2 regions of the Micromonospora sp. NBC_01412 genome follow, and region 2 is predicted to be linked to the other one. Evidence: predicted binding sites of a transcription regulator. Region 2 holds the regulator's gene; the other holds the start of a gene.
What was found. Region 2 encodes HspR, which represses chaperone genes until heat shock. Its sites were predicted from a motif close to TTGAGTNNNNNNNACTCAA; they were not measured.
Positions count from the first base shown of each region.

Region 1 (3,408 bases), 3.6 Mb from region 2:
CAGGCGCTCCAGCTGCCGGGTGCCCCCGCAACCTGGTGCGGGACCGGTTCCTCGCCGCCGGTCAGGCGGCGCGCAGCCCGGACCGTGATGATCATCCGGATCCCCGGCCTGCCGCAGCCCGGTGCCGCCCAGTGCGCGGTCTGGGCCGGTGGCGGCCCGCACCGCATCGCGATGACGGAGCGGGCCAACCAGACCCCCGCCTTCGACGTGTGCGGATCCAGGTCAACTGAGTCGCGCGGCGGTGCCGCGACCGTCGGAAGATCCGGGGTCGCCCGGGGGCGATCGGCCCCCGGGCGACCCGTCACGCGGTTCGGGCACCGGCGGCGCCGGGGCCTGCGGGCCTGGGCCGGTGGGCGTGGGACGCGGGTCGGCATGGGCGGCTGTCACCTCGGCGGACCGGCGCTTCGGTACGGCGGGAAGCGCGGACGCCCGGCGCTCGGGTGGGCCGTACCTCGGGCGGCTCGGCCGTCGGGTGGAGCGGACGCCGGTGCGGGCCGGCCGGGCCCCGTCCGCGCGCCGTTTACCGAGGTGCCGACCGGCGTCCCCGGAGTGCCTGGTGTGCCCGGCCCGGCCGCTGCTCCGCCGCGTGCGCCGACCGGCCGGGAACGGCCAAGTAGCTGACCGGCCGGGTCGCGGGGCGGCCCGCTCCGGCACCGGCCGGCGCTGTGGGAAATGCGACCGGAAAGGGGCCAGCGGGTGCCGGCCTCCACGGCGCGACCGGGATCCTCGGATCACGGCCCCGCCGCCGGATCAGCGGTTCTTGTAGGCCTCGACGACCGACACCGGGATGCGCCCGCGGTCGGAAATCTCGTGGCCGTTGTTGGCGGCCCATTCCCGGATGGCCCGGTTCTGCTCGCGGTCCATTCCGGAGACCGGGGCCCTTCCGGGGCGGCGGGCGGTCCGGCCGGTCTCGACCGGTCCCCGACCGATGCGCCGGCCGGCGTTGATGTAGGGGTCGAGTGCTTTGCGTAGGGTGCCGGCGTTCTCGTCGGAGACATCGATGGTGTACGCCACGCCGTCCAGGCTGAACTCGACGGTCCGATCCGCCTTCCCGCCGTCGAGGTCATCAGTCAGAACGGTGATTACTTTCCGAGCCATCGCCAATTACTCCTTGTGTGGGGCGGGGTGTGCTAAGAGTTTGACGTATCAACTGGCAATTCCGCAAGAATATGCCCGGTTCTGCATTCGGCGAGTCGAGTTACGCGGGATGGAATCCCGCTCGACCGGTGGAATTTGCTGGTGCCGCTCAAGCGGTTGAGCAGGCCCGAGGCCCTGCGGGACGGGCCGTCCGATTCGGTCCGACACCCGTGGCCGGCGCGGCGATGTTGTCGTCATCCGCCACGCCTTCCCTTCGGTAGCAGGCGGTTTCCCGGAGATCTCGACGGCCCCGGCCCCGGCCGCGATCGGGTGCGGGGATTGCCGTCGCTCCTCGTCGGACGCCCCGGGTCGGCGAGGGAGACCCGCTCCCGGGCCCTGCGCCGGGGTCACCCGAGCGGCCGCGTGAGTGGCCTGAATCACGCTTCGGAACAAGGGGAACGCTTTGTTACTTGAGTGAATCAGGCTCAACTTCAACGCGATAGCAGGTGTTCGATGGCAACTCTTCCGGTACTTCCGCTGACCGACGACGTCCTGCTGCCCGGCATGGTCATCCCGGTGACCCTCGACCCGACCACCCAGGCCGCCGTCGACGCGGCCCGCGCCACCGGCGACAAGCAACTCCTCGCCGTGCCCCGTATCGACGGCGAGTACGGCCCCATCGGCACGGTCGCCACCATCGAGAAGGTGGGTCGACTGCCCAGCGGCGAGCCGGCCGCCGTGGTCCGAGGGCTGTCCCGGGCCCGGATCGGCTCCGGCGTACCCGGACCCGGCGCCGCCCTCTGGGTCGAGGCCACCGAACTGCCCGAACCCGTCCCCACCGGCCGGGCCCGGGAACTCGCCCGCGAGTACCGCGCCCTGATGACGTCCGTGCTCCAGCAGCGCGGTGCGTGGCAGGTCATCGATGCCATGGAGCGGATGACCGACCTTTCCGAGTTGGCCGACGCGGCCGGCTACGCGCCCTGGCTCACGCTGGCGCAGAAGACCGAACTGCTCACCGCGCCGGACGTCACCGCCCGGCTGGAGCTGCTCGTCGGCTGGGTGAAGGAGCACCTGGCCGAGCAGGAGGTCACCGAGCAGATCAACAGCGACGTCCGCGAGGGGCTGGAGAAGTCCCAGCGAGAGTTCCTGCTCCGCCAGCAACTCGCCGCCATCCGCAAGGAGCTCGGCGAGGACGAGCCCGACGGTTCCGCCGACTACCGGGCCCGGGTCGAGTCCGCCGAGCTTCCCGAGAAGGTCCGCGAGGCGGCGCTGCGCGAGGTCGGCAAGCTGGAGCGGGCCAGCGACGCCTCCCCGGAGGCGGGTTGGATCCGCACCTGGCTGGACACGGTGCTGGAGATGCCGTGGACCACGCGTACCGAGGACAACACCGACCTGGCCGCGGCCCGCGCCGTGCTCGACGCCGACCACGCCGGCCTGGCCGACGTGAAGGACCGCGTCCTGGAGTACCTCGCGGTGCGCAACCGTCGGGCCGAGCGCAACCTCGGGGTGGTCGGCGGGCGTGGCTCCGGCGCGGTGCTCGCCCTCGCCGGCCCTCCCGGCGTCGGTAAGACCAGCCTCGGGGAGTCCGTCGCCCGGGCGCTCGGCCGGAACTTCGTCCGAGTCTCCCTCGGCGGCGTCCGCGACGAGGCGGAGATCCGGGGCCACCGCCGCACGTACGTCGGCGCGCTGCCCGGCCGGATCGTCCGCGCGCTGCGTGAGGCCGGCTCCATGAACCCGGTCGTGCTCCTCGACGAGGTCGACAAGCTTGCGGTCGGCTACGCCGGCGACCCGGCCGCCGCCCTGCTGGAGGTGCTCGACCCGGCGCAGAACCACACCTTCCGCGATCACTACCTGGAGGTCGACCTCGACCTGTCCGACGTGCTGTTCCTGGCCACCGCCAACGTGGTGGAGACCATCCCCGGCCCGCTGCTGGACCGGATGGAGCTGGTCACCCTCGACGGCTACACCGAGGACGAGAAGATCGCCATCGCCCGCGACCACCTGCTGCCCCGGCAGCGGGAGCGGGCCGGCCTGACCGCCGAGGAGGTCACCGTCGCCGACGACGCGCTCGCCCGGATCGCGGGGGAGCACACCAGGGAGGCCGGCGTCCGGCAGTTGGAGCGGGCGCTGGCGAAGATCCTGCGCAAGGTCGCGGTCGCCCTGGCGACCGACCCGACGCCCGTCCGGGTGGACACCGACAACCTGGCCCGCTACCTGGGTCGGCCCAGGTTCACCCCCGAGTCGGCGGAGCGGACGGCGGTGCCCGGCGTGTCCACCGGCCTCGCGGTCACCGGCGCGGGCGGGGACGTGCTCTTCATCGAGGCCACCAGC
Region 1 covers NZ_CP109528.1:6,759,561-6,762,968, forward strand. Annotated here, with positions in the region: gene OG617_RS29505 (Lsr2 family protein) at 751-1,098, opposite strand; gene lon (endopeptidase La) at 1,591-3,408, shown strand, end outside.
Region 1: lon (endopeptidase La) is a predicted target of HspR. The motif match lies at 1,548-1,566, and genes of this name have one in related genera.

Region 2 (3,408 bases):
CGTCCGCCCACACCGGGCGGACGGGACGGCCTGGCACGTCCCATGGAAGGGGGTGGACCGGTGAGTTCCAAGGACTGGATCGAGAAGGACTACTACGCCACGTTGGGCGTGCAGAAGTCCGCCTCCCCGGACGAGATCAAGAAGTCGTACCGGAAGCTGGCCCGGGAGTCGCACCCGGACCACAACCCCGGTGAACCGCAGGCCGAGGAGCGGTTCAAGGCCGTCTCCGAGGCGTACGCGGTGCTCGGCGACGAGGCCAAGCGCCGCGAGTACGACGAGATGCGCTCGCTGTTCGGCTCGGGTGCCTTCCGGCGCAACGCCCGGGGCGCGGGCGGGCCCGGCGGGCAGCCGTTCGACGTCTCGGACATGTTCGGCGGCGCGGCCGGCGGCGGTGACCGTCGCTTCGGCGGGGCCGGCTTCCAGGACCTGTTCAGTTCGATCTTCTCGGGCGGCGGGGCAGCCGGCGGCCCGTCCCGTCCGCGTGGCCCCGCCAAGGGCCGGGACATCGAGACCGAGGTGGCGCTCGACTTCGACGACGCGGTCCGCGGGGTGACCCTCCCGCTGACCCTGCGCGCGCCCGGGATCTGCGACATCTGCCACGGCAGCGGGGCGAAGCCCGGCACCCAGCCGGTGACCTGCCAGGTCTGCCACGGCGCCGGGGTGACCACCCGGAACCAGGGGTCGTTCAGCCTCTCCGAGCCGTGCCGCAACTGTCAGGGCGTGGGCACGGTCGTCGAGGAGAAGTGCCCGGAGTGCCACGGCACCGGCGGGGTCACCAAGACCCGCACGCTGAACGTCCGCTTCCCCGCCGGGGTGGCCGACGGGCAGCGGATCCGGCTGGCCGGGCGCGGCGAGCCGGGCGAGCGCGGCGGCCCGGCCGGCGACCTGTTCGTGCAGGTGAAGGTCCGGCCGGACGACCTGTTCGGGCGTACCGGGGACGACCTGACGCTGACCGTGCCGATCACCTTCCCGGAGGCCGTGCTCGGCACGGACCTGCGGGTCCCCACGCTCGACGGCACGGTGACCCTGCGGGTGCCGCCGGGCACGCCGAGCGGCCGGGTGCTGCGGGCCCGCGGCAAGGGCGTGGTGCGCAAGGACGGCCAGGCCGGCGACCTGCTGGTCACGCTCGACGTGGTGGTGCCGGCACGGGTGTCCGACGAGGCGCGGGCGGCGCTGGAGGCGTTCGCCGAGCAGGCCCCGCCGGCCGCCCGGGAACATCTCGACGCCCGGGTGCGTCGGTTCAGTTGAGCCTGCTGGAGTGCGTGCGGAGGTGAGCGGGGATGGTGGGACAGTTCACCGGCTCGGATGACCCTGCCTACGAGGCCAAGGTCCTGATGATTTCGGTGGCGGCGCGGATGGCGGGGATGCATCCGCAGACACTGCGCCAGTACGACCGGCTCGGCCTGGTGCAGGCCGGCCGGGCGGCCGGCGGCGGGCGCCGCTACAGCGTCCGGGACGTGGTGCTGCTGCGCGAGGTGCAGCGGCTCAGTCAGGACGAGGGCGTCAACCTGGCCGGGGTCAAGCGGATCATCGGCTTGGAACGTCTGCTGGAGCAGGCGCAGCAGCGGATCGCCCGGCTGGAGGCGGAGCTCGACGCCGCGTACCGCCGGGTAGCCGAGCTGGAGTCGCTGGCCCGGTTTCCCGGCCGGGATCTGGTGCCCACCAACCGCACGTCCACCGCCCTGGTGGTCTGGCGCCCGCGCCGCGACCGCTGACCGCACCGCCGCACCCCCGCACAGCTCCACCGCTCCGGACCGCTCCACCGGCCCGGTCCGCTTCCCGGGTATCCCGGCGCGGACCGGGCCGTTCCGTTAACCTGTGAATCAGGCCCTATCAGCTCAATTCGGGCCATAGGCACCGCTGGAACCACCGCGCCGGCGAGGGGGGACCATGTCGGAACCGGTCAAGAAGGTGGCGCAGCAGGCGGAGTCGCGGCTCGACCGGATCGCGAAGTCCGCCCAGGAGCAGTTCAACAAGATCACCGAGGGTCGGTTCACCGACAGGATCAAGGAAGGTCGGTTCGCCGACCAGCTCGACCACGGCGTCGACCAGGGGCGGGCCGACGCGCGGCGCAATCAGGGGCGGGCCGACGCGCGGCGCGACCAGCAGCGCGAAAGGCGCGGCGGATCGGCCGCCTGACGGCCGGTGCGACGACGTGCGGGCCGGGTTCCACGGGGGAACCCGGCCCGTTCGCGTGTCAGGGACACATGCCGTCAGCCGATGCGGCGGTTCTCCCGGACCAGACCGCCCTCGCACCAGTCCCGGTAGGCGAACAGGTCCGGGCGGGCCAGCAACACCCGGCTGTTGTGCGCCCAGTTGTGCATCAGCTCGTCGCCGGCCCGTTCCGCCTGCTCGACCAGCTTGCGGAAGCGCCGCTTGGGATGGGCGCGGAAGTTCGTCCGGATGCCGTCGGCGGCGTAGATGTAGAGGCAGTGCAGCGCGAACCGGCGGGCCGGGCAGGCCGGATCCATCGCCAGCTCGAACAGCGTCTGCACGAGGTGGTCCCCGGCGACCAGCAGGTCCCAGTCCTGAGGCATCGAGGTCAGCGGCACGGAGTCCGGTTGGTAGGCCCACGCCCGCAGCTCCGCGGGGGAGGGGTCGACGGGGTTGGTGAAGCCGTGGAACGTCGACTCCTGCACGCTCACCGGCCAACCTTCCGCTCGCGTACGCGGGGGACCGCCCCCCGCGGACCCTGGCTGCTGGGGCGAACGGTAGCCCGGGCCGCCGACCAGCGGAAGGGCTCCGCGCACCAATTCGACAACCGATGGAACGGGCCGGGTCGACCGTACGGCCGACCCGGCCCGTTCCCGTGCCTGCGTCGCGGATCAGTCGGCGCTGGCCAGCGACTTCGCTCGCTGGCGGACGGCCCGCTGCCGCAGCCACACCTTGAACCAGGCGAAGTCCGGCAGCCGGGCCAGCATCGGCCCGGTCACCACGGTGATCAGCACGTACGCCGTGGCCAGCGCGGCCAGCTTCGGCTCCACGCTGCCGGCGGCGACGGCGAGCCCGGCGATGACGATGGAGAACTCGCCGCGGGGCACCAGGGCAAGTCCCGCCCGCCAGCGGCCGGGCTCGGCGATCCCGACCCGCCTGGCCGCCAGGTACCCGGTGATCGTCTTGGTGCCCATCGTCACCACGGCCAGCGCGAGCGCCGGCAGCAGCACGGGCGGGATGTCCCGTGGATCGGTGACCAGCCCGAAGAACACGAAGAAGACCGCGGCGAAGAGGTCCCGCAGTGGGGAGAGCATCTCGGTGGCGTGGTGGGCCACGGGGCCGGACAGCGCGATGCCGACGAGGAACGCGCCGACCGCCGCCGACACCTGGAGCTTCGCCGCGAGGCCGGCGATGAGCAGGGTCAGGCCGAGCACGCCGAGCAGCAGCGCCTCCGGGTCCTTCGCCGACAGGGCC
Region 2 covers NZ_CP109528.1:3,192,854-3,196,261, forward strand. Annotated here, with positions in the region: gene dnaJ (molecular chaperone DnaJ) at 61-1,248, shown strand; gene OG617_RS14605 (heat shock protein transcriptional repressor HspR) at 1,281-1,715, shown strand; gene OG617_RS14610 (hypothetical protein) at 1,891-2,139, shown strand; gene OG617_RS14615 (hypothetical protein) at 2,214-2,645, opposite strand; gene OG617_RS14620 (cation:proton antiporter) at 2,826-3,408, opposite strand, start outside.